One region of the Pontibacter sp. GD7 genome, then DNA from elsewhere that is predicted to be linked to it. Evidence: riboswitches for the same ligand, from Rfam matches in the RefSeq annotation. Region 1 holds a riboswitch; the other holds the start of a gene.
What was found. Region 1 has a riboswitch for S-adenosylmethionine ahead of metH (methionine synthase). Riboswitches for the same ligand answer to the same signal wherever they lie in the genome.
Positions count from the first base shown of each region.

Region 2: linked by a shared signal. The riboswitch ahead of AC4BAP_RS13005 (trans-sulfuration enzyme family protein) and the one ahead of metH (methionine synthase) in region 1 are both predicted to bind S-adenosylmethionine.

Region 1 covers NZ_JBYZMP010000001.1:166,140-182,321, reverse strand. Annotated here, with positions in the region: gene AC4BAP_RS00720 (ribonucleoside-diphosphate reductase subunit alpha) at 1-475, opposite strand, end outside; gene AC4BAP_RS00715 (ribonucleoside-diphosphate reductase small subunit) at 830-1,789, opposite strand; gene rplU (50S ribosomal protein L21) at 2,433-2,744, shown strand; gene rpmA (50S ribosomal protein L27) at 2,818-3,087, shown strand; SAM riboswitch class I at 3,347-3,456, shown strand; gene metH (methionine synthase) at 3,528-7,235, shown strand; gene metF (methylenetetrahydrofolate reductase [NAD(P)H]) at 7,609-8,565, shown strand; gene AC4BAP_RS00690 (DUF3575 domain-containing protein) at 8,842-9,681, opposite strand; gene AC4BAP_RS00685 (cyclase family protein) at 9,747-10,520, opposite strand; gene AC4BAP_RS00680 (hypothetical protein) at 10,597-11,016, opposite strand; gene hemW (radical SAM family heme chaperone HemW) at 11,108-12,235, opposite strand; gene AC4BAP_RS00670 (BamA/TamA family outer membrane protein) at 12,460-14,220, shown strand; tRNA gene AC4BAP_RS00665 (tRNA-Met) at 14,304-14,379, shown strand; gene AC4BAP_RS00660 (DUF8696 domain-containing protein) at 14,689-16,182, shown strand, end outside.
Region 2 covers NZ_JBYZMP010000007.1:216,466-232,647, forward strand. Annotated here, with positions in the region: gene AC4BAP_RS12965 (3-deoxy-7-phosphoheptulonate synthase) at 1-1,036, shown strand, start outside; gene AC4BAP_RS12970 (DUF3817 domain-containing protein) at 1,161-1,490, shown strand; gene AC4BAP_RS12975 (hypothetical protein) at 1,764-2,618, shown strand; gene AC4BAP_RS12980 (outer membrane beta-barrel protein) at 2,679-5,462, opposite strand; gene AC4BAP_RS12985 (GLPGLI family protein) at 5,483-6,223, opposite strand; gene metX (homoserine O-acetyltransferase MetX) at 6,443-7,474, opposite strand; gene AC4BAP_RS12995 (OsmC family protein) at 7,528-7,953, shown strand; gene AC4BAP_RS13000 (trans-sulfuration enzyme family protein) at 8,012-9,181, shown strand; SAM riboswitch class I at 9,288-9,394, shown strand; gene AC4BAP_RS13005 (trans-sulfuration enzyme family protein) at 9,533-10,708, shown strand; gene AC4BAP_RS13010 (homoserine dehydrogenase) at 10,728-11,987, shown strand; gene AC4BAP_RS13015 (bile acid:sodium symporter family protein) at 12,439-13,455, opposite strand; gene AC4BAP_RS13020 (biosynthetic peptidoglycan transglycosylase) at 13,580-15,550, opposite strand; gene purB (adenylosuccinate lyase) at 15,917-16,182, shown strand, end outside.

The DNA.
Region 1 (16,182 bases):
GGCGAAGCAAGTATGAACGCTCCAGGGTTTTATAGCCGAAGAAATCGTAGTTGTAATCCCGATCGTAGATGATGGTAGAGTCGAGTAGAGCCGCATTTTTACGGATGATCTCATACACATCTTTGGCGATAAGCGACGCATTCTCACCCGTTTTTGGGTCGGTGTAAGTATAAAGTCGCTTCATGGTATTGGAGAACGACTTGCTCGTTACCTTGTGCAAATTTGAGATAGCCACACGTGCCGCCAGTACCGCATAATCAGGGTGCTTGGTGGTAAGCGACGCCGCTGTTTCTGCCGCCAGGTTATCCAGCTCCACGGTAGTTACGCCATCGTAAATCCCGTCAATCACTTTCTTGGCCACCTCGATCGGCGACACATAGTCCATGTTCAGGCCATAGCACAGCTTTTCGATGCGTGCCGTAATTTTATCGAATTTGACGGATTCGCGTCTGCCGTCTCGTTTAACTACTAACATATAATTTATACTATTAGCGAGGTTAAAGGCCTCGGGTTGACTGAATGATATATAGATGCCCTGCTGCTTATGGCAGGAGTTTATGCACTATGAGGTATACAAGTAGCCAATACGGTATTATATGTATAAGCCGTTGTAGTACAACTGATTATGTGTAAAGCTAAATGCTTTTACTATATAGCAGGGTAGAAATACCCCATCTGATGGCAGTTATGCCAACTAAGATTCTGCACAGGCCTGTTACATAAAGGCTGCAGGCATCGTGCAGTGGTAAGTATGTATTAATGTTTAGGTAGGAAAAGAAGATGGGCCTTTTCCCTTTGGCTTCCTAAACATAGTGAATCTCTAATTATCTTAAAAGTCTTCGTCCAGAGAAAAAACATTTTTGTCTTTGTCTCCCATTACGCCGGCCTTCTGGTACTCGCCCACGCGCTTCTCAAAGAAGTTTGTCTTGCCTTGCAGCGAGATCATTTCCATAAAGTCGAATGGGTTGGTCGAGTTGTAGATCTTGCTGCAGCCCAGGGCCACTAACAATCTGTCAGCCACAAACTCGATGTACTGGCTCATCAGCTTTGCGTTCATGCCGATCAGGTCAACCGGCAGCGCGTCTGTTACAAACTCCTGCTCAATGGTTACGGCATCGCGTATGATCTCCTGCACACGGCTTTCCGGCAGTTTGTTGTTCAGCATAGAGTAAAGCAGGCAGGCAAAGTCGCAGTGCAGGCCCTCGTCGCGGCTGATCAACTCGTTAGAGAAAGTAAGGCCAGGCATTAAACCACGCTTCTTAAGCCAGAAAATAGAGCAGAAAGAGCCAGAAAAGAAAATACCCTCCACAGCCGCAAAAGCGATCAAACGCTCCACGAATTTCTCGCTGTTGATCCAACGTAACGCCCACTCTCCTTTTTTCTTAACACACGGCACCGTTTCCAGCGCGTTAAACAGGTAATCCTTTTCAGACTGCTTCTTTATATAAGTGTCTATTAAAAGCGAGTATGTTTCCGAGTGGATGTTTTCCATCATGATCTGGAAACCATAGAAGCAACGCGCCTCCGGGATTTGTACCTCCTGCATGAAGTTGATCGCCAGGTTCTCGTTCACGATGCCGTCGGATGCCGCAAAGAATGCCAATACGTGGCTGATAAAGTGACGCTCACCGTCGTTCAGGTTCTCCCAGTCTTTCAGGTCCTGCGACAGGTCGATCTCCTCGGCAGTCCAGAAGCTGGCTTCAGCCTTCTTATACATCTGCCAGATGTCATCGTGCTGGATTGGGAACAGTACAAAGCGGTTTGGGTTCTCTTGTAGTATTGGCTCCATAAGCTAGTAAGTAAGCGTTTTATTTGTTGAAGGGTAAGCAACTTTGCTTAGAAAACACCCTGTAAGAATTTATGTTTAGCTGGATGTCTGACTGGCATCCGGTACTATCCTGACTTCAAATATATAGATTTGAACTTGAATTTGCCGACGAAAGTTGTTCAATTTATTCACATTGTTTTAAGCGTTTGATCGTGTGTGTGTTATGCAGCAATGCACACGCTTATCCACATAGTTGTTAAGCTATATATTTTTGTTAGAATATTGTTAAGAAACTATTAAATCTCTGTAAAATGCCTTTTGCGGCTATGTGAGTGGGTTTTGTGAGTAATCTTGTCAGATTTAGGCGCAATGGTTTGTGTAAAACCAGCAGGGTGGCTGGGGTGATTTGTGTAAGCTGAAAATAGATTTACACATCAGGGGTTTGGCTTGTGGATAAGTGACGGCTTGTGTATCCTATTGATGCAAAACAAGTTGCAGGGCAATTCAGGGGCTTTAAAAAAGTGCGTTGTGGATTTCAACATTTTTATCCACATTTTAGTGTGTAGGATCTGGTAACTGGTAACAATTTATGCGATAAGGCATTGCATAATTAAAATATGTGCCGTACTTTTGCAGACTAAATTTTAAACATACATTGAAGCTGATGTACGCAATTGTAGAAATCGCAGGTCAACAGACCAAAGTAGAGAGCGGTAAGTTCATCTACGCTAACAAGCTTTCCGGCAATGAGGGTGACGCCGTAGAGTTCACCAATGTTCTTCTTACTGATGATAACGGCACTATTACTTTAGGTGCTCCTTTCGTTGAAGGTGTTAAGGTTGTAGGAAAAATCCTTACTAGCACTGTGAAAGGCGACAAAGTAATCGTTTTCAAAAAGAAGAGAAGAAAAGGATACCGTAAGAAGAATGGTCACCGCCAGCACTTCACTAAGGTCCTGATCGAGAGCATTGGTTAAGCAGTAAGAAGAAATTAATCGAAGAATCTTTTCAGGGGATGCACCCGCTAACCTGAATTAAATTTTAAACAAAATGGCACACAAAAAAGGAGCTGGTAGTTCTAATAACGGCCGCGAGTCACACTCAAAACGACTTGGTGTTAAGATTTACGGTGGCCAGGACATCATCGCTGGTAACATCATTGTAAGACAAAGAGGTACTGCACACCACCCGGGCAAAAACGTGGGTATGGGCAAAGACCATACTTTGTTTGCTTTGGTTGACGGCGTTGTAGAGTTCAGAAAGAGCGTTAAAAACCGTTCTTATGTTTCTGTAATTCCTAAGGTAGAAGCAGAAGCGTAAGCAAAGTATAACTGTTATGCAGTTAGGAGAAAGGGATGCCATGAGGTGTCCCTTTTTTTATTGAAAAAACTTTAACAATTCGGTAACATCGGCCATAAACTGGCGTATATAATATCATAGAGTTTGATTTACCGTTAAAAGTAGATTAGACTTTGAGGAAAAGGACACGTTAAGTGTCCTTTTCTGTTTTATGGGGTTAACATCAGCAAATCAATACCGAAAAGATTTCGTATTTCACATATATCTGATAAATTGCAGCTTCTTATCAAGAAAGACCGAGGGATAGGGCCCTATGACGTCTTAGCAACCTTGTACAAGCCTGGTGCTAATTCCCTTCCTGGTTATACTTTAACCAGGAAAAGATAAGATAGTATATCCTGCCTTGGGGTGTCCTTCTTGATAAGCGAACGCAAAGACTTACGAGAAGAAAGACACCAACAATGATCGCCAAAACACATCCGATTTATACTTTGCTGCAGGAGCGCGTGCTCGTGCTCGATGGCGCCATGGGCACCATGATCCAGCGTTACCAGCTAACGGAAGCCGATTTCCGTGGCGAGCGCTTCAAAGATCACCCCTCCGACCTGAAAGGCAATAACGACCTGCTATCCATTACCCGTCCCGATGTGATCAAAACCATCCATACCGAGTACCTGGAGGCCGGTGCCGACATCATAGAGACAAACACCTTTAGCGGCACAAGTATAGCCATGGCCGATTATGGTCTGGAGAATATCGTGTATGAGCTGAACTATGAATCGGCCAAAATAGCACGTGAGGCAGCAAACGAGCTAGAAGCGAAAGATCCTGCGCACAAACGCTTTGTAGCAGGTGCCATCGGCCCCACCAACCGCACGGCTTCCCTCTCCCCGGATGTGAACAACCCCGGCTTTCGCGCCATTACATTTGACCAGCTGGTGGAGGCATACTATGAGCAGGTGCGTGGTTTGGTGGATGGCGGCTCCGACCTACTATTGGTAGAGACGGTATTTGACACGCTTAACTGTAAAGCTGCTCTTTTTGCGATACAGCAGTTTGTAAACGACGGCGGCAAGGAGCTCCCGATCATGGTGTCGGGCACGATTACAGATGCCAGTGGCCGTACCTTGTCTGGCCAAACGGTGGAAGCTTTCTGGAACTCGATCTCGCATGCACCTATACTTAGCGTGGGCTTTAATTGTGCCCTGGGTGCGCGTCAGTTAAAAACGCACATCCAAGAGCTGGCCCGTATCTCCGATTGCTACATCAGCGCCTACCCGAACGCTGGTTTACCAAACGCTTTTGGTGGCTACGACGAAACTGCCCAGCAGATGGGCGCTATAGTTGAAGAATACCTGAAAGAAGGCTTAGTAAATATACTCGGTGGTTGTTGTGGCACCACACCTGTACACACCAAAGTAATCGCAGACTTAGTGCAGAAGTATAAACCGCACACTCCCACACCAGTAGCCCCTCTCCCCCGCTACAGCGGCCTCGAGCCCCTCACCATCACCCAGGACACACTTTTCGTAAATGTCGGCGAACGCACCAACGTTACCGGCTCTAAGATGTTTGCCCGCCTTATCGTTAACGGTAAGTTTGAAGAGGCACTTGCAGTTGCACAGCAGCAGGTAGAGGGCGGTGCCCAGATCATTGACGTGAATATGGACGAAGGCATGCTCGACTCAGAGCAGGCCATGACCGACTTCCTCAACCTGATCGCCTCCGAGCCCGATATTGCCAAACTGCCGATCATGATCGACTCTTCGAAATGGAGCGTGATTGAGGCTGGTTTGAAATGCACGCAGGGTAAAAGCATTGTTAACTCCATCAGCCTGAAAGAAGGCGAAGAAGCCTTTAAGAAACTGGCCCGCAAAGTGCGCCAGTATGGTGCTGCTGTAGTGGTGATGGCTTTCGACGAAACCGGCCAGGCTGATACGCTGCCGCGCCGCATTGAGATCTGTGAACGCTCTTACCGCATTTTGGTGGATGAAGTAGGCTTCCCACCGCAGGACATTATTTTTGACCCGAACATATTGGCCATCGCCACCGGCATCGAAGAGCATAACAACTATGCTGTAGATTACATTGAGGCGGTGAAGTGGATTAAAGCCAACCTACCGCACGCACAGGTAAGTGGTGGTGTGAGTAACCTGTCTTTCTCCTTCCGGGGCAATGATATTGTGCGTGAAGCCATGCATACGGTATTCCTCTACCACGCCGTGAAAGCCGGAATGGATATGGGCATTGTGAACGCCGGTATGCTGGGCATTTACGAGGAAGTACCGCTAGAACTGCGCGACCTGATCGAGGACGTGATCTTTAACCGCTATCCGGATGCAACAGAGAAGCTGGTCACTTACGCTGAAACCATCAAAGGCAAAGGTAAAACAGCCACAGCAGCCGACAACACATGGCGCGATGCTCCGGTAGAAGAACGCCTGAAGCATGCACTGGTACGCGGTATTGTAGAGCATATCGATGAAGACACTGAAGAGGCCAGACAAAAAGCCGTTAAAACCCTGGATGTGATTGAAGGTCCGTTGATGGCAGGTATGTCGGTAGTAGGTGATCTGTTCGGTGCCGGAAAGATGTTTTTGCCGCAGGTGGTGAAAAGCGCACGCGTGATGAAAAAGGCGGTGGCTTACCTGATGCCTTTTATGGAGGCCGAGAAGGCTGGTTCCTCTTCATCCTCGCAGGGTAAAATATTAATGGCTACCGTTAAAGGCGACGTACACGACATCGGCAAAAACATTGTGGGTGTGGTGCTGGCCTGTAACAACTACGAGGTAATAGATCTGGGCGTGATGGTGCAGCTGGATAAGATCCTGGCTGAGGCCGAGGCGCAACAGGTAGATATAATTGGCCTGAGTGGTTTGATCACGCCATCGCTGGATGAGATGGTGTATGTGGCGCAGGAGATGGAGCGCAGAGGTATGAAAATTCCGTTGCTGATAGGTGGAGCTACAACCTCGCGGGTACATACCGCCGTGAAGATCGCGCCGCAGTACAGCGGGCCGGTGGTGCACGTGCACGATGCATCGCGTAGCGTAACGGTGGTAAGCAGCCTGCTGGGTAGCAACCGCGACAGCTACATTGCCGATATAAACGCAGAGTATGAGAAGCTGCGCGAAGACCACCTGGGCCGAACTAAAGACCGTGCATTTGCAAGTATAGCAGAAGCCCGCGCCAACAAGTATAAAGTGGATTGGGCTGAGGCACATCCTACCAAACCAAGTTTCCTGGGCAACAAAGTATACACCAACTACCCTCTGGAGGAGATCGTCCCCTACATCGATTGGACACCGTTCTTCCATACCTGGGAGCTCAAGCGCCAGTACCCGAAAATCCTGAATGATCCGGAATTGGGCACTGAGGCAACCAAGCTGTTTAATGATGCACAAAGTATGTTGCAGGAGATCGTGGAGAAGCAGCTGTTGGAAGCACGTGCCGTGGTAGGTTTTTATCCTGCCAACGTGCAGGCCGACGATACCATCGAAGTATACGCCGATGATTCACGTGAAAACGTGCTGACGGAATTCCATACCTTAAGGCAGCAAGGCAAAAAAGGTGCTAACGTGCCGAATCTAGCTTTCTCTGATTTTGTGGCACCGAAAGAGGCAGGTGTGCCCGATTACATTGGCGGATTTGTGGTATCAGCTGGATTTGGTATTGAAAAGCTGCTGACCAAGTATGAAGCCGAGCACGACGATTATAAAGCTATTATGGTAAAGGCGCTGGCAGACAGGCTTGCCGAGGCCTTTGCCGAATTGATGCACGAAAAGGTGCGCAAGGAATTGTGGGGCTACGCACCGGAAGAGCAACTGGATAACGAAGGCCTGATAAAAGAGCAATACAAAGGCATTCGTCCGGCTCCAGGCTACCCTGGCTGCCCTGACCATACGGAGAAAGTCACGCTGTTTAACTTACTGAATGCTGAGGAAACCGGAGTTATACTTACTGAGAACCTGGCCATGTACCCGGCTGCCTCGGTGAGCGGTTTGTACTTCTCTCATCCGGAGTCGCGCTACTTTGGCCTGGGCAAGATCGGTGAAGACCAGGTGGCCGACATTGCGCAGCGCAAAGGTATGCCGAAAGAGGAGCTGGAGCGTTGGTTGTCGCCAAACCTGAACTATGAGCCAAAGCCGGTGGCGCAGCAGGCGGTGTAAGTATCCAACCACCCCTAACCCCTCTCCCGAAACAAGTCCGGGATCTTCGACTTGTCTAAGGAGGGGAATCTGCTGTTACTGCTTCATCTGCCATCATAATAGCTGCTTTCTTATTTTGTCATCCTGTAAGGATCTTGTGTGAAGGGAGGTTAAGCGGAGACGACAGGTAATTTGCCTTAAGAGCTGTAGTGACAGAAGTCCTCTCCTCGGAGGGGTGCAGGGGTGGGTAAAGCGGATAAGGATATCCGCAGCAGAACAGGTTCCAGATCAGTAAATCCGGAACAGCACAAAATGTAATTAGTTATACTTCAATCTTGCTTCACCCTCTCCTGTTTTTAGGAGAGGGCCGGGGTGAGGTAAAAATCAACATAAATTGAAAGTAACAGACCACTTCAAAAACGCTAACGGCAAAACGCTGTTCACTTTTGAGATACTGCCCCCACTCAAAGGTGAGAACATGAAAACCCTGTTCAGCCACATAGACCCGCTGATGGAGTTTAAGCCACCGTTCATAGACGTAACCTACCACCGCGAGGAGTATGTGTACAAACAGCGCGAGAACGGACTGCTGGAGAAGATCACCACACGTAAGCGGCCGGGCACGGTGGGTATTTGCGCAGCCATCCAGAATAACTATAAGGTAGACACGGTGCCGCACCTGATTTGCGGAGGCTTTAACCGAGAAGAAACCGAGAATGCCTTGATAGATCTGCACTTCCTGGGTATAGACAATGTGCTGGTGCTGCGCGGCGACTGCGTGAAGAGTGAGCAGCGTTTTGTGCCGGAGCTGGGTGGCCATCATTATGCCTCAGAACTGATTGAGCAGGTGGTGAAGATGAATAACGGCTGTTACCTGGACGATGAGCAAGTGAGCAACAGCTGCACCGATTTCTGCATCGGCGTGGCCGGTTACCCTGAAAAGCATTTTGAGGCACCCAACATGAGATCGGACCTGCGTTGGCTGAAGAGAAAAGTAGAACTAGGCGCTGATTACATTGTTACGCAGATGTTTTTCGATAACCAGAAGTATTTCGATTTTGTGAATGCCTGCCGTGCCGAAGGTATAAACGTGCCGATCATCCCGGGCCTGAAGCCGATGACGACCAAGACCCAGTTAACGCTACTGCCAAGCCTGTTCCATGTGGAAATACCATGCGGCCTGGCGGATGCCATAGAGGCGTGCCCGGATAACAAGGCAGCGGCGCAGGTAGGCGTGGAATGGGCCATACAGCAGTCCAGAGAGTTGATGGAGTTCGGCGTGCCGTGTCTGCATTACTACTCCATGGGCAAGTCAGACTCAGTGCGGAAAGTGGCCGAGGCACTGTTTTAAGTAGTAGGGCAAGTATACCGGTTTAGAGAGACTGGCTTTACTTACAATGGGATACCGCATAGGGGCGGGCCCGTTAAGTTCTAAGAATTTGCTCCTCAGTGATGCTTAAAGCATTAATATAGCAGTACAACGATTCTCCCCTTGAGGACAAGTTTCAAACTCCCGTTTTCACTTGTCCTCAAGGGGACAATTTTCGTTAGACTTAACGGCCCTGCCCAAAAGGGGAGACCCCAGATTATACTTTACTTCTCACAAACCGAAATAAACCGGCAGGTGTCAGAAGGCTACCCCTAAGCTTAGCCCTGCCCCCCTTATACCTATGTAAGGAGCCTTGCCTGTCAGGTGTGCGCCTTGGCTCGTTACTGTTGCCATTACGTCGACGCCGGCTATTTCTCCATTTACTGATTCCAGTTCTTCTATTAGATCTTTTCTGCCGGCTTCGCTTAAGGTGCTAAGGTTTACAGAAGCAGGCAGGTCGATGTTAAATTTGCCGTAGTGAGCCCCTATTATGTACCAGTCTAAAGCAACGCGCTTGGCAATCAGCCATTGGGCTCCGAACATTACGCCACCTCCAAAACCAGTCATCCGGCCATCAAAAGGGAGCTGATACGTGTTATTGTTATAAGTATAATCGTAAGGGAAAGCTAGCTCAAGGTTCATGTGCCGGCCATAAAGAGACACGTAAAAGCCCCTTGCCCCTTCTTTTTTTCCGGTATAAAACCTTATTTCCCCGGTGTAGGTCGTATTTGCCAAAAGAGAACTATCTAAGTCATCAGTGATGTCGTCACCCTCATCTTCCATAATGCTGTTGATCAACTCTTTAGAAGCAAACATGTGCGAGGCGATAGTTTCAGGCATAAATCTATAACCGGCTACAATTGTGGTTTTGCGAGATAGAGAGCGTTCATAGCTGAAGCTGTAGTTGTTAAACGCCAGCGAAGACAGGTTCATTTTCACGATATTCTTCCTGAATACCTCAGGTACTTCTAACTCAGAGGTAACAGTACTCTTAATTAAAACATTTGTTGTATCTGATTGACTTACAGATGGATTTAAATCCTGCCCAAAGCAGCACGACGCGTAAAAGAAACAAATAATAAGGAAACCTTTCATCATAGTATTAAATTTTTCGACTATAACGAAGGTTGAACGGAATTGGATTTAATTAATTGAAATTATAACTAAAAATATTGATTCAGAGTTGGCTGCAAAGTATAAAGTATAGGCTTGCTGGGGCTGGCATCAAGTTGCAGGCTGGCGATCTGCAGGTTCAGCAAGTATAAACCGTCTGCAATATGGTCAGGGGCATAGATCAGCTCGGTGATGGTAGCGCCGCAGCGGGTGTTTTTCGGGTACTGCCAGAAGGCATGGTGGCACAGCAGTTTGCCTTCGTCCATCTCACGGTCCACAGAGGGCAGGTCCAGGAGCAAATGTTGAATGCCTTTTTCGGCCAGGTATTGCCCAATGGTGTGCTCTAAGTATGGCGGGTTGGTGCCGGAGTAGTGGCGGGTGAGTTTCTCATCTGTGTTCGGAAGGGTGCGAAGTATAACCGCCTCGGGTTTTATACTTTGCAGCTGCTTTTCCACATCTTCCAGCATTACCACCAGATCACCGTTTTCCTGCTGCTTTGGCTGCACCGTTACCAGCTGGGCCACAAACAGAAAGCGCTTCAGGCAGTTGTGGATGGTAGCGTTCTCGTCGGCGGAGATGTGGCCGTAGCACTCAGTGTGGGTGCCATTGCCGTGCGGGGTTACGTGCACCCGTTTGTAGTTGGTGCTGCCGCCCTCTGCCACGCTGCCCACAAAATCACCTACACGTATCACATCAAACTGAACCGGCTCTGCCCAGAAACACTCCATTTGCGGTTGCCTGTCGTGCAGGGGCATGGAGATGTCCAGGGGGTGCAGCGGATCAAAAGTATAAATCTGGTTCTGGTAAGTGATGGTGGCTTCCATAGTATATCAAGCTTTTGGCAAGTATAAACTAATTTGCTGAAACCTATACTTTGGAGAGTGGGAAAATTGAGCGCTTTTATCCGTTCAGGAGCCAGTTGACAGCGTCTGACTCAGAGGCGAAATCCTGGATAGTATAAGAAATGTTGGTGGATGCCTCGGCACGGGTGACCACAGATGCCAGTGCAAGCTTTTTAAAAAGATTATCAGGCATAACCCTGGCCATCTTTTTAACGGCAGTATCTGAGAAAAGAGTGTAATAGGTGTTGGAAAGCCAGTCTTTGGTTTCGGGGCCAAGTATAGATACCTGCTGAGCGTTTACAAGCACTTTTTCGGCATTTCTGTCTGCTATTACCTGGTACGCTTTCATGGCTTCTGCGGTAAACTCCTTATCTGTAAGCGGACGCAGCCATTCGGTGCGGATATAAGCAAGCTTGTCATCGGCCTCAATTTTGAAGTCATCGGAATGATACACTAGTGAGAGGTTTAATACAGACATGGTGCTATGGAGATTTTAGCCTGATGTTCGGCATACAGCCTTTATTTTTGTACGGAGCATAGCCGCTTTTGTGTTTAATAATGCAGTTGTTTTACTCTGCCAGTAAATCCAGGGTGATCTGATCTGCCAGTAGTTTGCCTTTATCTGTTAGAAACAGCACTCCGTTTGTTATGTTTGCCAGTTCTTTTTGCTGAAGTTCCTGTAAATAAGCGCCATGCTTTGCCTCCAGGTCGTGCTTATACTTATTGCGCAGCAGGGTGAGGTCGCAGCCCCAGATGGTGCGCAGGGTTGTAAGCAGGTAGTCATTGGCCTGGTCGGCTATACTTAGCGTCTCCAGCTCGAAAGGTATTGTGCCCTGGGTAATGGCTTCGGTATACTTTCGGTTGTTTGCCACATTGTATTGCCGTGACACGCCATTAAAAGAGTGCGCACTTGGGCCCACACCCAGATAATGCACGCCACGCCAGTAATTGCTGTTGTGCTTAGACTCGTAGCCAGGCTGGCAGAAATTAGAGATCTCGTACTGCACAAAACCATGCTGCGCCATCTGCTCCAGTAAAATCTCAAACTGCTGTGCGGTAAAGTCATCTTCGGATGGGGTGAACTTGCCTTTCTTGCTCCAGCGACCAAGCGCAGTGTCGGGCTCAATGGTAAGGGCATAGCACGAAACATGCTGCACATTTAGCGAGAAGAGCGTTTCCAGGTCTTTGTGCCAGATGGTGTGGTCAGGTGCCGGTATGCCATAGATCAGGTCTACGGTAATGTTTTCGAACCCTGCTGCCTGTGCATCTATTACGCACTGCAAACTTTCGGTAGCGTTGTGGGCGCGGTTCATCAGCTGCAGGTGCGGCTCATGAAACGACTGCAATCCAATGCTCAGGCGGTTAATGCCTGCTGCCCGCAGTTCCTGCAGCTTTTCCGGTTTCAGGTCGTCGGGGTTGGCTTCCAGCGTAATTTCAGCATCCTCAGAAACTTTGTACAGCTTTTTTATGGTTTCTAGCATTAACTCTAGTTCCTGCCTGGTAAGCAATGAAGGCGTGCCGCCGCCAAAGTATATGGTGCGCACCGTTTGCCCCTGCAGGTAAGCTTGCGTCAGCTCCAGTTCCCGGGCAATAGCCTGTATGGTAGCCTCTTTGTGCCCCATGGATGTACTGAAGTGGAAATCGCAGTAATGGCAGGCCTGCTTACAGAAAGGGATATGGAGGTAAATGCCGGACAAAGTATAAATTGTTTATTAGTTAATGAGGTAATTGTTTAATGTGGTAATGCGCTAATAAGTGAATGTATAAACTTGACTAATTGTTCAATTGGCGATAAATGAGTAAACCAAAAACATTCAATGCTTTATCGTTACATTTGCCTTAGAAGTATACTTGTCTACTGATGTATAACTAAATTATTACCACATCAGCACATTAATCCATTAGCACATTAATCACGCAAATGTATAAAATAGCCCTCGTAGTATTAAGCTTACTTTTGTGGTTGCCGCATGTGCAGGCACAAAAGCAGCCTGTTACTACGCCCCGGGCCAAAATTATACTTCATGTGCAGCCCCTGCCCCACGAGCAGCCCTTGTTGCAGAACTATACTTACCGCAATGCCCTTCCCGACTCTGCCGAGGCTGGCAAAGAAGCAAAAGCGTTGGTGTATCAGCTTCACCAGGACGGCTACCTGCTTGCTTCTGCCGACAGTTTATACTTGCGCCGCGATACGCTCCACGTGAAACTGCATTTAGGGCAGCGCTATGAGTGGGCACAGCTCCGCAATGGCAACCTGAGCGAGGGTATATTAATAGAGTCGGGTTTCCGGGAGAAATTTTACCGGCATGTACCGTTTAAGCCTGCCGAATACGTGAAGCTGCAACAGCGGATCCTGAACTATGCTGAACGCAACGGTTACCCCTTCGCCTCTGTCTGGCTGGATTCCGTGAAGATAGAAAATGGCAGAATGGAGGCAGCTCTGATGGTAGAGAAAGCCTTTGTGGTAACCTACGACTCCTTGGCAATTATCGGCGATACCAAAACGCAGCCTAAATTTCTGATGCGCTACCTGCAGTTGCTGCCTGGCCAGATTTACAACCAGGACCAGGTGAATGCATCGCAGCGCATGGTAACCTCGTTGCCCTACATCCGGCAAACACGGCCTCCGCAAGTGCAGTTCGTGCGCGATAAAGCCAAAGTATACTATTTCCTGGACGACAGGCAGGCTAACCAGATAGATGGTGTTGTAGGCTTTTTGCCAGACCCGACACGGCAGGATAAATTGCTGATAACCGGCGAGGCTAACCTCAATATCCGGAATATTCGAGGCAGTGGCAAACAGTTAGGCCTGCAGTGGCGACGGGTAAACAAAGGCTCGGTTATACTTAACGGCGAGTACCTGCACCCAAACCTGTTGGGAACGCCTTTCGAGTTAGGTACAAAGTTTAATCTTCTGAAGCAGGACTCATCTTTTATTACCATACAACCCCGGGTACAGCTGGCTTATTATACTCTAAAGTATGGCAAGTTCAGTGTGTTTACCGAGTGGCGTAACTCCCGCATTCTGTCTTCGGCAAATGTGCAAAGCCTACAAAGGCTGGACCTGGCCGATGCCCGCACCAACACCTATGGACTGAACTATCTCTGGAACAACCTGGACGACTTCTATTTCCCGAGGCGTGGCAGGCTGGTGGAGCTGCAGTTTGCGGCTGGTAAAAAGACCCTGCTGCGCAACAGCGACCTTGAGAAGAGCTTTTACGATACCCTGGACCTGAAAACAACACAGCTGAGCCTGGGGCTGCGGGTAGAGAATTTCCTGCGGTTGAGTAAGAACAGTGCTTTACTGACCCGCCTGCGCGGAGAGGCCCTCTTAAACGACCAGATCTTCCTGAACGATATGTACCGCATCGGGGGACTGAACACCTTGCGTGGCTTTGATGAGTACTTCTTCTTTGCATCCTCCTACGCTGTGGGTACACTGGAGTACCGCCTGTTCACTGCCTCTGATTCGTATGTGCTGTTGTTCTACGATCAGGCCTACTACCGCAGCGATCTTGAAAACAGCGAGGCTTCCGACTTTCCGTTTGGCGTAGGCGGCGGCATCAGCTTTAGTACCGGGGCAGGTATTTTTCAATTAGTTTACTCTCTGGGTAAATCCGAGCAACAGCCTATGTCCTTGAAATACTCGAAGATACACTTTGGGGTGACCAGTAAGTTCTGAAACTTCTCAACTTTTTTAGCGATTTTGGGTATATATACTTGCATAGTAAAGTTTATTGCTATACTTTTGTAACACAATAACAGTGCGGGATGGAGCAGTTGGTAGCTCGTTGGGCTCATAACCCAAAGGTCACAGGTTCGAGTCCTGTTCCCGCTACCAAAAGAGAAGCCTGATTCAGAAATGAGTCAGGCTTTTTTGTTTTTGTTTAAGCCTTCAACTTTATCCCATGTTACCACAAGTCAAACCGCGGATTGCTCATTTTAAAACTTCTGAAGTCCTCTGCGCAGCAAAACAATATCCAGTTATACTTTAAGTATTGTTTCACAATTTAGATCGGCATCGTCTTTTCTAGCACCCTTCGCATAACACTGGTTCATAGTAAATTATTATGTGTTGCTGACTGTATATTAATTGCTTTTTAGTAATATTAGCCATGCTATATACTTAAAGCCAGCCACTATACATTGTATGAATCAAACTTTACCCAAAGCCATACTTTTATTGCTTTCAAAGCTACTTTTACTGCAGGCTTACCCATTATTCGCGCAAACCTGCCCGATTGCTGCTATACAAAACAACCAGGTAAACTCTGCTCAAACCATTTGCGAAGGTCAGGTTCCGGCAATATTTTCAGGTACAGTACCAACTGGCGGTAATGGCTTTTACAGTTATCAGTGGGAACGTAGCAGTGTGGGTGCGAATGAAGGTTTCGTGCCTGTTCAAGGTGCTACAAATCAAAACTATCAATCTGGGGCCTTAACACAAACTGCTTGGTTTCGGCGTGTTGTAACAAGTGATTGCCAGCAAAGTATAAGCAATGCTGTTAAAGTAGAAGTTCAGGCTGTACCTGTAAAGCCTGCTGATGGTGGTGTTACGATACCCTATGGGAGTTCTGCCACTCTACAGGTAATATCTCCCGATCCCACACTAGCTTACCGTTGGTTTAACGCAAGCACAGGCGGCAGCCCAATTGCAACAGGGGTTACTTATTACACCCCACAGCTGGTGAGCAGCAGAACGTATTATGTTGAAGCCATGAGTTCTTTGGGTTGCATAAGCTCCAGAGCTGCATATACTGTTACAGTGAATACTGCTGTGGGAAACAACTCTATCGGAACAAGCCATACGATATGTGCCGGAGAAAGGGTGGCTACGTTAGTAGGTTCACAGCCAACGGGAGGTGGCGGTAATTATACTTACCAATGGGAGCAAAGCGTAGATGGCGTAAACTTTACGGGGATAGAAGGTGCAGCCTCAAAAGATTATGAGCCTGGTGAGCTACAACATACGAAATGGTTCAGAAGAAAAGTTAGTGCCGCTTCATCAGAAAGCTCTTACAGTAATGTTGTGCTCATAACCGTGGCGGTTTTACCAGGATTGCCGGAAGTAGATGTATTACATGTTTGCAGTGGATACAGTGCTAAACTAAGTATAAAGCACCCTGAGTCAGGGTTAACTTATCGCTGGTACTTTGCAGGAGGACCCAACTATGTGTTCAAAGAGGGTGTTTCTATTTACACTGACCCTGTTGTGCAGGATACAGCGTATTTTGTTGAAGCAGTAAACGGAGCAGGGTGCGCAGGGCCACGGAAAATGGTTATGCTTCGGGTTCAGGAGGAATTTTCTGAAAACAATATAGGGGAGCCCCAGACGATTTGTGCGGGTATGGTTCCTGCCCAGTTGGGAGGGCTGGCACCAAAAGGAGGTGAACTGGTACTGTACGAGTATGACTGGGAATACAGTACGGATGGCGTTAATTATAATCCAGTGCCAAACCTCGATAAAAAAGGCAGTAAATTTTTTCAGCCGGCAGCACTTACCCAGACCACATGGTTCAGGAGGCTCGTTGTGTCTGAGTTTTGCTCTCCAAGTATAAGTGAGCCTGTTAAAATTACGGTGCTGCCAGCCCCGGCAAAACCAAGTATAAACCAGGGAGCCACAACACTAACCTCAAGTATAGCA
Region 2 (16,182 bases), on a different contig from region 1:
TGTGTTAATTGCTGGGCCATGCAGCGCCGAATCTGAAGAACAAATGCTAACCACAGCCATGCAGCTGAAAAAGGTCAATGGCATTTCGGTCTTTAAAGCCGGTATCTGGAAATCGCGCACGCGCCCAAACAGCTTTGAGGGTGTTGGTACTGCAGGACTAGAGTGGTTGGCAAAAGTAAAACAGGAAACAGGCTTAAAAACAGCCTGCGACGTGGTAAATGCGCAACAGGCACTGGAGGCACTGCAACATGGTGTAGATATACTTTGCATCAGTGGCCGTGCCACCGTTAACCCCTTTGCGATGCAGGAAATAGCCGAGGCCCTGAAAGGCAAAAAAGTGCCGGTACTGGTAAACAACCCTGTTTATGCAGATCTGCGTTTATGGCTGGGTGCCCTGGAGCGCCTGCACCAGGCAGGCATTACTGATCTGGGTGTTATACACCGCGGGTTTGCTACTGATGAACAGCACCCGTACCGTAACCACCCGAAGTGGGAGCACATGCTGGAGCTTAAAAGCCTGTTACCGGAGCTGCCTATACTTTGCGATGCCAGCCACATAGCCGGCAAGCGCAGCCTGCTGTACCCGGTAAGCCAGCGAGCCGTGGAGTTAGGCGCAGACGGTATGCTGTTTGAGGCCCATGCAAACCCTGCCGAGGCCCTTAGCAGCCAGCAGCAGCAATTAATGCCACAGGAACTGGAGTTACTGGTTAACGCTGTTGTTACCAAAGTAAAGCTGACCGAGACCACTGAAATGGTGGACAAACTGGAGGAGCTCAGCAAGCAGATTGGCTCGCTGGACAACGAACTGATGGAGCTTTTGCTGCGCCGCACGGCAGTTACCAAGGAGTTGAACAGCCAGGGCGGATTAAGCGGATCACCGGTACAGCAAACCGGCAAATGGCAAAAACAGCTGCAGGAGGTGCTGCAGCAAACCCAGTTACCAAACCTGGACGATAAACTGGCACAAACTGTCATCACTGCGCTGCAGCAGCAAGCAGAGTTGCGTCAGGATAGCCTGGGCAGGTCTGTTGCCTGATCTAAAAGCGGCACCTTTCTAAGGGGTGCCGCTTTATTTTTCGCCTTATCTTAAAAGCCAGGCACATTTTCTACCTTTGCGGTGTTAAGCAAAAAGTATCCGAAAATTTTATTTATACTTATCAATGAAAACCCCTATCTCACGCTTCCGGTTGGTCGGCTTTTACGAAGGCCTCTCGTTTTTGCTGCTGCTGGGCATAGCCATGCCGGTAAAATACATTTTAGGTTACCCTGCCCTGGTAAAGTATGTTGGCTGGGCGCATGGCGTCTTATTTATACTTTATATGTATGCCCTGCTTCAGGTGGCGCTTGCACACAAGTGGTCTGTGGGTAAAGTGGCTGCCGGTTTTGTAGCCTCCCTCCTGCCATTTGGCCCGTTTATACTAGATAGAAAGCTCTTAAAGAACGAGGAAACACCTGCTGAACAGAAAGAACTGGAGAAGCAGGCTGCATAACTTATTAGATCAAAACAGGACTTAAACCCGCTGGCGTGATAGAACATCAGCGGGTTTTTCATTTCCATAACACTGTTTAAACAATAAAAATAGTTATATATTTTTATATTAAAACACAACTATTTACATATACATGCGTTAAGGCACTCAGAATTATACTTTTTAAATAATTTAATCTTTAACAGCTAACAAAATCGGAGGGCAAATCATACTTACAAAAAAGGCATGTATGGTTTTACCTACCACTATGTTAAACCCTTAACCTAACTGTATATGAAAATTAAAAGATTTTTACCAATCTCCCTTATTCTGGGCCTATGTATCTTCTCATCATGCTCTAAGGATATTGATGAGGTGAATCCGGCAATGCAGTCATCTGATTTGGCAGATGCTAAGCCGATTACAACCGGCATGACGCTAAACCTTAATCCAAACCCAGTTATCGTTAATCAGACAGTTGTCATTTCTGTTGCATTCAATACAACGCCAACTGGAGGCAAGGTTTATATTGAAAAAGCTCTTGATGGAACGGGGCAGCATACGACAGCATCCTCAGCAATTACCTGGCAAAAGGTACACGAAGTATCATTACCTTCTGCCTCATCAATAGCATATAATTATTTACCTAATACCATAGGTTCATTTGGATTTAGGGCACATTATATCCCTTCCGGAGGCTCTGGCTTTTCGCAAGTTCAAATTACTAAGGATATACAGGTTATTGCGGCACCAACTACCTGTATAGGTCTGACTTTAGGCGCAAAAATCATGAATACTACCCCACTTGGCAATAACATGTATGAGTTTGAAGTTGCTTATACAGTTGAAGCTTGCGCAGATATCAAAGGCGCTAAATTACAAGGAGGCTTAGCATCCCATTCAACGTTGGTGAGTAATACTAATGATGCAATCGTAAAAGAAAATGGTCAGTCTAACTATGTAATCAGTTGGAACTTGGGTGACATCTCAAAAGGATATAATGGTATTTTTATAGTTAGGTTCCAAAAAGAATTAAAAGGTGCAGGAGCCCATACGATTACTGGTGAATGGTCTGTGAAGGGAAAAGATGCGAACGGTGTTGAAGTAGTTGCCGGCTATGGAAACGAACTCGTTTATACTTTGAACTAATTAAAAAATCAACAAACAAAAAGGACAGCCATATAAGCTGTCCTTTTTTTTGTTTGTTGACTACCTAAATATCCGTATAGCCCCACCCGGCGAGTTACCCATTGGGTTCAGGTGTTTGTTGATGCTGTAGGTGAAGCTGAGCATGAAGTACTGCCCCAGAGAGTTCAGTGTTTCGCGCTCAATGTATAAGGCGTTTGCGGTTTGGTTGATACCTGTGTTCCTGTCTAGCAAGTTGTTAGCTGACAGCTTTAACTCCCCCACATTATTTTTCAGGAACTGCCTCGAAATTGACACATCCAACAACGGAATGGTCTGGTTAAAGTTAGTGGCGTTGTTGTCGTAAACCAGGTAATCGAAGGTGGCATTCAGGTTAAACTGTTTCAGGAAACGATAGTTCGCATCGGCTGTATAGGTCTTGTTCAGGAAGAACTGGTCGTTCTGGGTCAGGTCCTCATACTTTGTGCGCTGAGCCGTTATATCTGCTTTCAGGCTAAAGTTCAGGTTCTCTTTTTGGTAAGCAAACCGGATGTTTCCTGTTGCGCTTCGAACGTTTACGTCATTCTCCACATCGTTAAGCACACTTATGGTATGCTGGTCGCGCAGGTTGGCACCGAAATGCAGCCTGCTGTTCAGCTTCTTAATAGGGTAAGTATAGTTTGCGAAGGCAGAGATCATGGTATTGTAATCCACGTTTACAGGGCGCGTTGTGCGCACAGAATTACCATCTATACTTTGCGAAGACACAATGGCATTGTTGGTGTGCATTACGCTTAGCATACCAAAGAAACTACGCATGGTGCCTGCATCAAAACTGTTGTAATGCAGCCTTAGCTGGTGCATATAAGATGGGATCAGATCTGCGTTGCCGATGTACAGGTTCAATGGGTTACTGATATCCGGAACTGGCTGCAACTGGCGTAAACTCGGCTCCTGCACCAATGTTTCATAGTTAAAGTTAAGGCGACGGTTGCTGCCAAAATCGTAGTTTAACCTGGCAGTGGGCAACAGGTTGTAGAAGTCCCGGTCAATCTCCTGCTTTCCTTCCATGTTGCGCAGCCATACTTCACCGTTCAGGTCGCTTTGCTGCAGGCTGGTGCCTAGGGTAAAGCTGTAGTTCTGGCGGTTTAGTTTATAGTTTACACCCAGCTTATGGTACAAGTATAAACTCTCGTACATGTTACTCAGGGTGGCGTTCAGCGTGTTTGCGCTTCCCTCAATATCATACACCTCACGGTTAGACTCGCTCAGATTGGCCCTGTAGCTGTAATTGGTTTCAAGGTACTGGCGGTTACCTAGCGGCTCTGTGTGCGAAACGCCAAGCGTAAGGTTACGTGTGTCGCTGGCCTGCTCATTGCGTTGCCTGATCTGCCTGTCCTGCCCATTGGAGAACGTTATGTCGCTGCTGTAGGCCCCATCGGTATCGTTTTGGCTGGCAGACATGTCCGCGTTAACCGTTAAGAACCTGCCTGGCTTGGCATAGCGGTGCCTGAAAAGTATACTTGAGTTCAGGTTAATGATGCTGCCCTCAGAGTTTGAGCGCGTGTCGCTGGCATTGAGTACCGAGCCGTTAGACCCGAAGTTGTTTATCAGGCTTTTCAGGTTTTGCGTAATCTCGTTATAGCTCAGGCTGCCTGTTGCCTTTATAGAGTTCAGCGAGTCAATTTTATAGTCCAGTGTAAAGTTACCGCGGTGGTTCAGGTTATTTCCATCCTGTACAGTGCGCTCGGTGGTTCGTGGGTTTCCTGCGTTTAAAAGGTTGTCGCGCTCGGCTGTTTTGCTAATGTCCTGGTTCAGGCTGTTGAAGAAGTAACTCCCGTTTGCCTCTGTTTTTTTGTTGAGATGGTTGTTGAAGTTCAGTCCGCCTGCCTGGGTGTTCATTAGTCCGTTCATGCGGCCACCGGTGTTCAGGGGCACTCCGTTATTGCCCGATCCGTTGTTTATGACAACCATGCCGCCGCCTCCCATGCGGTTCATGCCTCCGTTAAAGTTCATGTACTCATCAAAGCCAAAACCCTGGCTGTTTACGTTGTTGGCCATGCCCAGAAATGAAAGCTGCTGCCCTTTTTTAAAGCGGTTTATACTTGCCCTGGCCTGATAACGCTCATCGGTACCCACACCGGCCATCACATTACCAAAGGCGCTGTTGCGTTTTTCCTCTTTCAGTTGCAGGTTTATGGTTTTCTCGCGCTGCCCATCGTCTATACCCGAGAAAGTAACCTGATCCGATTTCTTATCGAATACCTGTACTTTATCAATGGCATCGGCAGGCAGGTTTTTGGTTGCCATTTTAGGATCACGGCCAAAGAACTCTTTGCCATCCACGGTAACGCGGTTTACTTTTTCGCCTTGCACCGATAAATTTCCCTGGGCATCCACTTCCACACCCGGCAGCTTTTTAAGGAGTTCTTCTACAGCCGCATTTGGCTGCGTTTTAAAAGAGCCGGCGTTAAACTCAATGGTATCCTTCTTTATAACCACCGGACTCTTTTCACCTTTCACAACCACTTCCTTCAGCTCATTGCTTTGCGGTTGAAGCTTAATGGTACCTAGTTCTACTACTGCCGCAGCCTCCGGAAAAGCTAATTTCTGGTAGTGCGGGTCGAAGCCCAGAAAAGACACTTTAAACAGGTAGTTGCCTTTGTTTACGCCCTTCACTTCAAAAGCCCCCTGGTTATCGGTAGCACCGAAGTTTACCAGCGAAGAGTCTTTGGCCTGCAATACCAGCACCGTAGCCGATGGCAAGGCTGCACTTGTGTTATCCAGCACGCGGCCCTTTACCGTGTATTTCTGAGCAAGCGCAGTATGCCCGGCTATTATAAAAAATAGCAGTAGTAGCTTTTTCATAGCTTTATTTTCTTAATATCTTAGTTTCTGATCATGAAGGTGCCTCCGTTCGCGCCGCGCTGTTTCATTTGCTCGGCCACCATCTCCTGGTACTGCTTATCGGTCATTTTTTCTCCTTTGGTTGGCTCCACCAGGTCGTTCTTCTTAAGTGGCTTAAAGTCAACTTTGGTGGCTTTTGTAACGCGCAGGCCATTGTCAAAATCTATCTCCAGCACGGCGCCAGGCAACGAAGTAAAGTTATCCGGGCCCAGGTTGGGGCGAAGCTTGTCTGTAAACCATGCCACGGTGGTCTTACCAGATTTCTCATCTGTATAAGTTGCTTGCTTGCACGCGTAGCCTTGTATCGTTTTGGTTTCGCTACCGAATTTCCACGGCAGTATACTTAGGGAGTCCTGGGTGATGTAGTTTTTACCCATGAACTCGCGCAGCACCACTCTCTTGCTCTGGGCCGTGTTGATGTAGGTTTGGTTCTGGGGAATCCTGATCATGACCATCTGCCCTCCGCCGTTTCCGGATGCAGCCATGTCGTCCTGCTCGTCGATCAAGGGCTTGTAAAGCGATTCTGTGGCATTGTAAGTAAGTATCTGGCGTGTTGTTCTGAACTCCGGTATCATGTCCTTCATCTGTGCCCTATCGGCCGGGATGTTGCGGTGCATGTTCATTTTGGTTTCGTAAGTAATAGCCCCCTGCGCCTGCGCAGAAGCGAACTGTGATACAAGCGTAAGTATCAGTGTTCCAACAAGTATAAATGTGCTCTTCATCGGGTTTATTTTTTCTGTAAATGTAGCACACTTACCCACTACTTGTAGTTAATAACTGTTAATGAGATGTTAAAGAAAAGTTAAAGTTTGGGGGAGGGATGGTTTGCGTTCTTTGCGCCCTTTGTGGTAAAGTATAACCGCCACGAACGCGAAGAAAACGCTAAGTGCGCAAAGACAGAATCGTATTTGTACCTGGTATTTGGAAGAATGCAATCCAGGCTATTTCATCTCTAACCACGGCACAAGGTGCGCAGCTATCCTTTCAGATTCTATCAAAAATCCGTCGTGGCCGTAGGCAGACCCAATCTCTACATACCTGGCATTTGGGATATGCTGACTGATAAAAACCTGCTCCTGAACAGGGCAAAGTATGTCGCTGCTGATTCCGATGATGAGTGTGCGCTGCTGAATAGCATGGAGTACCTGCTCCAGGTCACCGCCACGCCCTCTGCTCAGGTTGTGGCTGTCCATGGCTTTGGTAAGTAACCAATAAGTATAGGCATTAAACCGGTTCACAAGTTTATCGCCCTGGTAGCGGATGTAAGACTCCGCTTTGTAGTTATCCGTCTTTTCCGTATCAGGGTCCGACTGGCGCTCTACCATAATCTCATAGTTGCGGTAAGTAAGCATCCCGATGGCGCGCGCTGCTTTCAGGCCAGCGCCCCCGGCCTCCACCGATCTGTCTAACCAGGAACTGTCCGCTTCTATGGCCAGGCGCTGCGAAGTATGAATAGCAACTCCCCAGGCACTTTCTGCTGCAGAAGTAGCCAGCAGGAAAAGATTATCTATATTTTCGCCCTCCATCACGGACCATTCCAAAGCCTGGTAACCACCCATACTTCCACCTACCATCAGGTGTATTTTCGGAAGGTCCAGGTGCTTACGCAGAAGTATATGTGCATTAACCATATCGCGTATAGTAACAGCCGGAAACTGGCTATAGTATGGCTCTTTCGTGATTGGGTTTATACTTAAAGGGCCTGTTGTACCGTAGCACGAGCCCAGGATATTAGCACAAACAATAATATATTTCTCAGGGTCAAGGGCCAGCCCCTCACCTACCAAACCGTTCCACCAGTCTGCTGCATCGGCATTGGCCGTAAGCGCATGGCAGATCCAGACTACGTTATCCTTTGTTGCATTCAGGTTGCCATAAGTATGATAGGCAATGGTAAGCTCGGGCAGTACTTCTCCATTCTCCAGCCGGAAAGGTTGTTTGTAGTTAAAATAGCTGGTATTTGTGCTTTTCATTTGTATGCAAAGTAAGTACATGTTTTCTTTACATCCATAACATATATATTAGAATGGAAGCAATAGAATTAAAAAGAGTAAGCGGCGAGTATGGGTTTGAGGCAACAGATGCCCAGGGAAACATTGCCAGATTAGACAACAGCCTCTATTCCGGTGGCAACAACTTTGGTGTACGCCCTATGCAGTCTCTTCTGATAGCCATGGGCGCTTGCAGTGGTATAGATGTGATCTCGATCTTAAAAAAGCAACGCCAGGACCTGCAGGGGTATAGTATGAAAATTGAAGGCGAACGCGAAAAGACAGGAGATTTTTCGTTGTGGAAAAAAGTACATGTTACGTTTAACCTGTCAGGCAAAATTGATCCGGACAAAGCAAATAAAGCCTGCCAGTTATCCGTAGACAAATATTGCTCTGTAGCAGAAACGCTTCGTCGTGCCGGGTGCACCATTACCTGGGAGGCAAACGTTTCGGTAGTATAAACTTCAACCTACTGGCATTATCCCGGTACGCTCATAATCCTCTTTAACAAAGTATACCATGGCACTAGACCCGATAACACAGGCGATCCGCATACAAACAGAGCGCACGAGCCAGATGGAGCACGCAACGCCGATGTTCCTGACCAGCAGCTTCACGTTTGAGGATGCGGAAAGTATGCGGGCAGCCTTTGCCGACGAGACAGATGACAACATCTACAGCCGCTTCAGCAACCCTAATGTGCAGGAGTTTGTAGATAAGATGTGCGCCCTGGAGGGTGCTGAGGCGGGTTTTGCAACGGCATCAGGTATGAGTGCAGTGTTTGCCAGTTTTATGGCTTTGCTAAAAAGCGGTGATCATTTATTGGTTTGTAACTCCATTTTCGGCAGCACCCACACCGTTGTAACCAAGTACCTGCCCCGATACGGCATCACGTTTACGTATGTAAGCGCCGATAAACCGGAATCATGGGAAGCAGCCATCCGGCCAAACACCAAAATGCTTTACCTGGAAACACCAACCAACCCGGGACTGGATATTATTGATTTACAATTTGTATCGGAACTGGCGCAGAAGCACAACCTTATACTTAACGTGGATAACTGCTTTGCCACGCCTGTAAACCAAAAGCCACTGGAGCTTGGCGCGCATCTTTCCGTACACTCGGCCACTAAATGGATAGATGGGCAGGGAAGAGTGATGGGTGGTGTAGTAGTTGGTAAAAAAGAACTGATAAAGGAGATCTACCTGTTTTGCAGAAGCACAGGCCCCGCCATGTCGCCGTTTAATGCCTGGGTGCTGAGCAAAAGCCTGGAAACACTGGATGTACGCATGGAACGGCATTCGTCAACTGCCTTAAAAGTAGCGGAAACGCTGGAGAACCACCCGGCCATTACCTGGCTAAAGTATCCATACTTGCCCAGCCACCCGCAATACGAAATTGCCAGGAAGCAGATGAAAAACGGAGGTGGCATTGTGTGCTTTGAGCTGAAAGGCGGACTGGAAAGCGGCCGAAGTTTTCTGAACAACCTGCAGATGCTTTCACTCACCGCCAACCTGGGAGATACCAGAAGTATAGCCTCGCACCCGGCAAGCACCACCCACGCAAAATTAACCGAAGAAGAAAGACTGGCCGTCAACATTACCCCGGGCCTGATCCGGATTTCGGTTGGACTAGAGAAGGTGGAGGATATACTTGGCGACATTCTGCAGGCGCTGGACAGAGTGTGACATCAGCTATAAAACCCGCTTTAAAGATTAAAAAGGCAGGAAAATAAAAAATAAGAAAAAAATCTTGTCCTTTTAAATTTTCATGCCGTAGATTTGTATCAATAATTTCTTATCCAGAAAGGTGGAGGGACAGGCCCGATGATACCTTGGCAACCAATCAATTTGATAATGGTGCCAATTCCTGCTCTGCAGCAATGCAGGGGGAGATAAGCAAGAGTGAGCAACTAAGGTTAAGTACCTATACTTTGGCTCTTCTGTCTTATCGGAAGAGCTTTTTTTATGCGCTTCCGGTAGGAACTCTGGATAAGTGGTTTTATTAATTTTTTAGTAACCATTAATATCCAGACAGAGATGAAAGAAGCGACCAGCATCCTCCACAGCATTCCCGTAGACCCGCAGACAGGCGCCATTGCCGTACCCATTTACCAGACCTCCACTTTTGTACAGGAAGCACCCGGCGTAAACAAAGGGTTTGACTATACCCGCTCCAACAACCCAACCCGCAAAGTGCTTGAAGATTTGATAGCCAAACTTGAGAACGGCAGCAACGGCTATGCTTTTGCCAGCGGCCTTGCCGCTATTGATGCCGTTGTAAAACTGCTGGAGTATGGCGACGAGATACTGGCCGTAGATGACATTTATGGCGGGGCTTTCAGGCAGTTCGAGCAGGTGTTCAAGAAGTTTGGAATTAACGTGAACTACGTAGATGCCACCTCTATCGAAAAAGTAGTGAACGCTGTAACGCCACGAACCAAACTTTTCTGGATAGAGTCTCCTACCAACCCTACCCTTAAAATTGCTGATATAGCCGAGATCGCAAAAATTGCCAAAGCTAACAACTGCCTTTTGTGCGTAGACAACACCTTTGCATCCCCTATCGGGCAAAAGCCATTAGAACTGGGCGCAGACATTGTAGTGCACAGCGGCACCAAGTACATAGCCGGCCATTGCGATGTAATTGCCGGACTGGTAGTAACTGGCACACCTGAGCTTGGCGAGAAAATAAAGTTCTACCAGAATGCTACCGGCGGTGTGCTTAGCCCCTTCGATAGCTGGCTTACCATACGCGGCATCGAAACACTGCAGCTGCGTTACAAGCAGCACAGCCAGAATGCGCAGCAGGTGGCCGAGTTCTTAACCACTGTGGATGGTGTTAAAAATGTATACTACCCCGGCCTGCCCAATCACCCGCACCACAACATTGCCCGCAAACAACAGCAATACTTTGGCGGAGTAATCTCCTTCGACTTGAACATAGACTCTGCAGAGCTGGCAAAAGAGATCGTGTGCAGCACCAGGTACTTTAAACTGGCTGAGAGCCTGGGCGGAGTGAAGAGCCTGCTGTGCCACCCAGCCACCATGACACATAAAACCATCCCCGTAGACAAACGCTACCAGGCCGGCGTAACCGATAGCCTGATCCGGTTATCGGTTGGGCTGGAAGACGCTGAAGACCTGATAGAAGATTTGCAAACGGCCATTAACAAAGTGCTCGAGAAAGCACACACAGAAAAAGTATCCGCATAGTTTAAGAAAGTATAAAAAGATGAAGAGAAAAGAATTGAATATCGGTCTGTTTGGCTTCGGCTGCGTTGGGTATGGACTGTACGAGGTACTGCACAAAACACCCGGTTTGAAAACTACCATAAAAAAAATATGTGTAAAGCAGGCAAACAAAGCCCGCCCTATCTCAACAGAAAATTTCACCCTGAACAAGTATGATATTCTGAATGACCCGGAGATAAACGTAGTGGTTGAGCTGATAGATGATGCAAATGCTGCTTTTGAAATTGTTGCAGAGGCGCTACGAAAAGGGAAAGCTGTGGTATCTGCCAACAAGAAAATGATTGCAGAGCATTTTGAGGAATTGCTGGAGTTGCAGCGCGCTTATAATGCGCCCCTGCTTTACGAGGCTGCCTGCTGTGCCAGTATCCCGATCATCCGTAACCTGGAAGAGTACTACGACACCGACCTGCTTACCTCTGTAGAAGGCATTGTGAACGGCTCCTGCAATTACATCCTCTCTAAAATCTTCTCCGAGAACCTGGATTATAATCTTGCACTGGCAGAGGCGCAGGCACGAGGTTTTGCCGAAAGCGACCCAAGTCTTGATACAGGCGGCTCTGATGCCAAGTATAAACTACTGCTGCTAATTGCCCACGCCTTTGGCCTGGTCCTAACCCCTGACGACATTTTTACGCTGGGCATTGACAGAATCGGGAATGTAGAGCTACAGTATGCCCGCGAAAAAGGCTATAAAATTAAACTGGTAGCGCAGGCCATCAAAAACTCCGACAACTCCATCTGCTTCTTTGTGATCCCGAAATTTATAAGCCCGGACTCGAGGCTTTATACTGTGGATGATGTGTTCAACGGTGTTATTACCCACACCAGCTTCGCAGAAACCCAGTTTTTTGTTGGCAAAGGGGCTGGCGCTTACCCAACTGCCTCAGCGGTATTGTCAGACTTGTCGGCGCTTACTTACGATTATCGCTACGAATATAAAAAGCTGCACCAGTTACAAACCGTGGTACCAGGCGAAGACATTCTGCTAAATGTGCTGCTTACCGCCAGTAAAGATCTATCGTTATACCTTGGCCTGTTTGAAAGCATCGAAGAAACCTGTACCAGAAGGGATGGCAGCTATGTTATAGGCACTATTCCGTTAAGTAATTTAAAACAGCTTATCAAAGAGCCTGCTGTATCGGTGGTATTGCGGAGTATTGAGTCGCAAAATGAAGTAGAGGTAGGCAAGGTAAACTCAGGTGTGTTAGAAGTAGAGACGCTGGAGGAGCAGACTGTATAGGTTGGATGTCAGTTGCCTCTACCAATTGTTCCCTTAAGGGCAGTGAGAACAGGAACTCTATACGTATGGCGCGAGCGTCCTCGCTCGTGTCGAACTATAGTTGGGCCTCTGGCCCAGTCGGATTACAAATTACGAGTGGTCGGAAGAAGAGCCTAAGTAACTTAATGTAGATAGTTGTTTATCTTTTAGACTCACATTGATCATCTTAAAAGAGTACTCATTCTAAATTAGGTCAACTTCCGAACACTCCTAATTACAAATCCGACGCATAATAAGACACGGGTTACAAACCCGCGCCAGCAAATGCAGAATGAAAGAGCCCAGCTCTCGAGGGGTAACACTTAAGCTGACATTTCGAGCTACGGTAGAAATCTCAAAAGAATTCTATAAAGATCTCTCCTTACGTCGTGATGACAGCATTTAAGGAAAAGGTTGGAACCGCCCTAAGCTATTACATCACACTTTCTTCTGCCCCTGACTTCCCCCCTTCTGCTTTTGCCATTTGCTGCGATATAATGCTGGCCGCCAGCAGTTGCAGGGCATGGTAGATCATGATGGGGAGAAGTATAATGCCTACCATGTTTGCGTCCGGGAAGAGCACTTTCGACATAACCGTGCCGTGCACCAGCGATTTTTTGGACCCACAGAAAATGGCCGTTATCCTGTCTTCGCGGTTAAAGCCAAGCAGTTTGCTAAGCAGGCGTATTAAACCGTAAACCAGGAAAAACAGCCCTGCCATTACTGCCCCAAGTATAAACAGGCTGCTGAAACTGTAACCACTGAACATGTCGCGGGCAAACGACTCGCAGAAGGAAGTATAAACGATGAGCAGGATGATGACCTGGTCAAACAAGCGCATCTTGCTTTTATTATTCTCTGCAAAGTTGCCCCAGTAGCGATGCAGCACAATACCAAGTATAACCGGCAAAAGGACCTGCAGCACCAGCTTGCCCATAATGCTCCAGATATCAAATCCTTCGCTGCTAGCTTCCAAAAACAACCCCATCCAGAGTGGTGTGATAAATATTCCGATCAGGCTGGAGATGCTGGCATTGAAAATAGCTGCCGGTATGTTACCCCCCGCAATAGACACCATCACCACCGACGAGGACACAGTAGAGGGAAGCGCTGCCAGGTAAAAGGTACCCAGCCAGAGCAGTTCCGCTTTACTCCCCTCAAAATAAGTATGGAAAGGCAGCACCAGCAACGGGAAAAGTATAAATGTGCTAAGCTGTACCGCCACATGCAGTCGCCAGCTGCTCAGGCCAGCTTTAAGCTTTTCGGGACTAAGGCGCAAACCGTAGAAAAAGAAAATCAACGATACACCATACCCTGCGATGTCACCCAGCGAGATTGGCTCACGGTCTGTGCCCAGTTCCGGCCACAGGTACGCCAGCCCGATCATACTTACCAGAGCAAGTATAAACCAGTCCAGGCCAAGGCGGGATGCCTTTACAGCGCGCGGGATGAGTGCAATGCCCTTTGGTTCAGATGGCGGCGGTTGGTTCACAGAGGATGTATATGTAACGAGATGCAAAAAGCAACGGCCCCGAAGTATGATTCCGGGGCCGCATCAGTATTTTGATTATACTTTAGAAATCAAGCAGGTCAATTGTTTCCAGTTCGTATTCAGTGGTGTCTTCCTCCACGGCATCCGGGGCGGTCACGATCAGGTCGCGGGCACGGCCGTAGAGCTTCACGTTCGGGTAGAGGTTTTCATACTCCTCCTGACTGATCATGCCCCGGCGGCGCATAATACCGCCGATAAGCCTGTAGTAATACCCTTTGTGGCTGCGCAGGTTTCCGTAACTGTCAAAAGACGACCGGTAACGTTTCGGGCTCGGGATAATGCTGGTCAGGAAGATGGCCTCGTTCAGGTTAAGGTCGGCCGGTTCTTTTCCGAAGTAAAAACGGGCCGCGTCTTTTGCACCATACACGTCAGGGCCCCATTCTATTATATTCAGGTATACCTCAAACATGCGGCTCTTAGACACCAGGTTAAGGTTTTCTATCAACCAGACGATAATGGCCTCTTCCACCTTACGGCCCACTGTTTTCTTGCGCGACAGGAACACGTTCTTAACCAGCTGCATTGAAATGGTACTGCCGCCACGGGCAAACTCACCCTCTTCCAAGTTCTTGATAATAGCCTGCCGGAACGCTTCTTCATGAAATCCCTTGTGGCTGTAAAAACCGGCATCCTCGGCTGTAAGTATGGCGTTGCGCAGGTACGGCGACACCTGACTGATAGGCACATAGAACGGATTGGAAGGCCCTACCGTAAATGTCCGGACCGGCTTGCCATATTCGTACACGGTATGTACAAATGAGCCTTTGATCTTCTCGATGTTGGTGTTACCCCACTGCAGTATCTTAAAGTCTTTGGAGGCATCCAGGTCTGAGTTGAACACGACTTGCTTCAGGCTGTCCATGTTCACGTGGAACTTCATGTTATACTTCAGTTCGCCCTGCGCCTTTATGCCGTCGAGGTTCTCGAAAAGGCCGGCCGGCAAGGAGCTGAAAAAGTCGTTTGCCTTTACCCAGTCGGTCTTTACCTTCAGGTCGTATACTTTGGAGGGCTTGCTTTGGTAGGCGGCATAAACGTTCGCCTCGGCGGTGTTTACCCTTACTTGCGTGGCGCTGTCCACTACAAACAGGTTCTCGCCAAGCGTCAGCACATAGTCTATGGCGCTTTCTTTCACCAGAATGTCCTCGTCGTTCAGCTTAGGGTGGTTAACCAGCAGGTTATTCACCATGGCCCGGCCTTCAATGGTCAGTTTCTCGTTACGGTAGCGTTTATCTGTAAGGCTCAGGTGCAAAGTATCAAACGCCACTGTTCCGTCATACTTTTCCTTTACATAAGGCATCCGGATTCCGCCTGAATTTACAGAATAAAGGCTGGCCGAAATGTTGTAATCTCCGGCATCGATGGTGCCGCGCACCCGCATGTTGTTCTGTATCGAATCCGCCAGAATAGAAACCTGCGACTCTACATAGCCATCCTCGATACGGAGGTAAGGCATTTTAACATCAATAAAGCGGTTCGGAGATTTATAAGAGGCGTTCAGGTTGGTGAAATCGACTTGGTCTGGCACGTTATCAAAAACCGTCTCTATCACGCGGTTAAGTATGTGTCCATAGTTGCGGCCCTTGGTGGTATCAACCGGCTCTTCGGGTTCGTCCTTTTTAAACAGGAAGGCAAAGTTGGTCACGTCGCCGTTTTTCCGGGCAGTCAGGTAGCCATCTCTTACCTCGAGGCGCTTAAACACGATGCGGCCTTTAAATATGGAGCGGAAACTTATGGTTGCATACACGCTGTCTGTGGTAAAAAGCGTGTCCAGGTCATGCGGTACAAAGGAGATGTCGTTTAAGACTACAGAGTTCCAGTCAACAAACTCGGCATTCCCGATGTTAAAGTCTGCGGGATACTTGTTCTCTACTTTAGCGATTACCCGCTCTATGGTATATTGGAGCACTCTGCTTCGGAAAATAAACAGCAGCACTACCAATACCAGCAGGAAGGCCAGCACACTGCTACCCCAAATGAGTATTCTTTTTTTCAATCTACGGTCCAAAACTTTTCAGGTGCGAATTAACTAATAAGATTTGTATCTAAAAAAATGCGTTTGCAATAATAATTACACATTAAACACCTATACGTAACTATATATTGTACTTGTTATTTAAAAGCGTAATACGTTTGTTTGGCGCTTTGGATATTAATAACACTGGCAAGTTAGCAATCTTTCTGCCAGCGCACAGTATACTTTGCAGCTGCCCCACACAAACTACCTAAAGCACAGGCGCTTAATTTAGCTTTTACGTGTGCTGCGCCTATTCCGTAATCAAAATCTTGACAAAAGTACTCCGGCGCTTTTCTGGCTTACTTTGGCAAAGAAGATTATCTTTGCCTGATAACCTTCGCTATCATGAACCTGACAACACTTACTGCTATTTCACCGGTAGACGGACGCTACCGCCGCAACACATCAGAACTTGCTGGTTATTTTTCAGAGTTTGGCCTTATCCGGTACCGGGTGCTTGTAGAAGTTGAGTACTTTATAGCACTTTGCGAGCTGCCCTTGCCACAATTACAGGCCATAGACAAAGCCACCTACCCTGCGCTGCGTGCCATCTACCAAAACTTTACTGAAGCGGATGCCCTTGAGATAAAGGATACCGAGAAGATCACAAA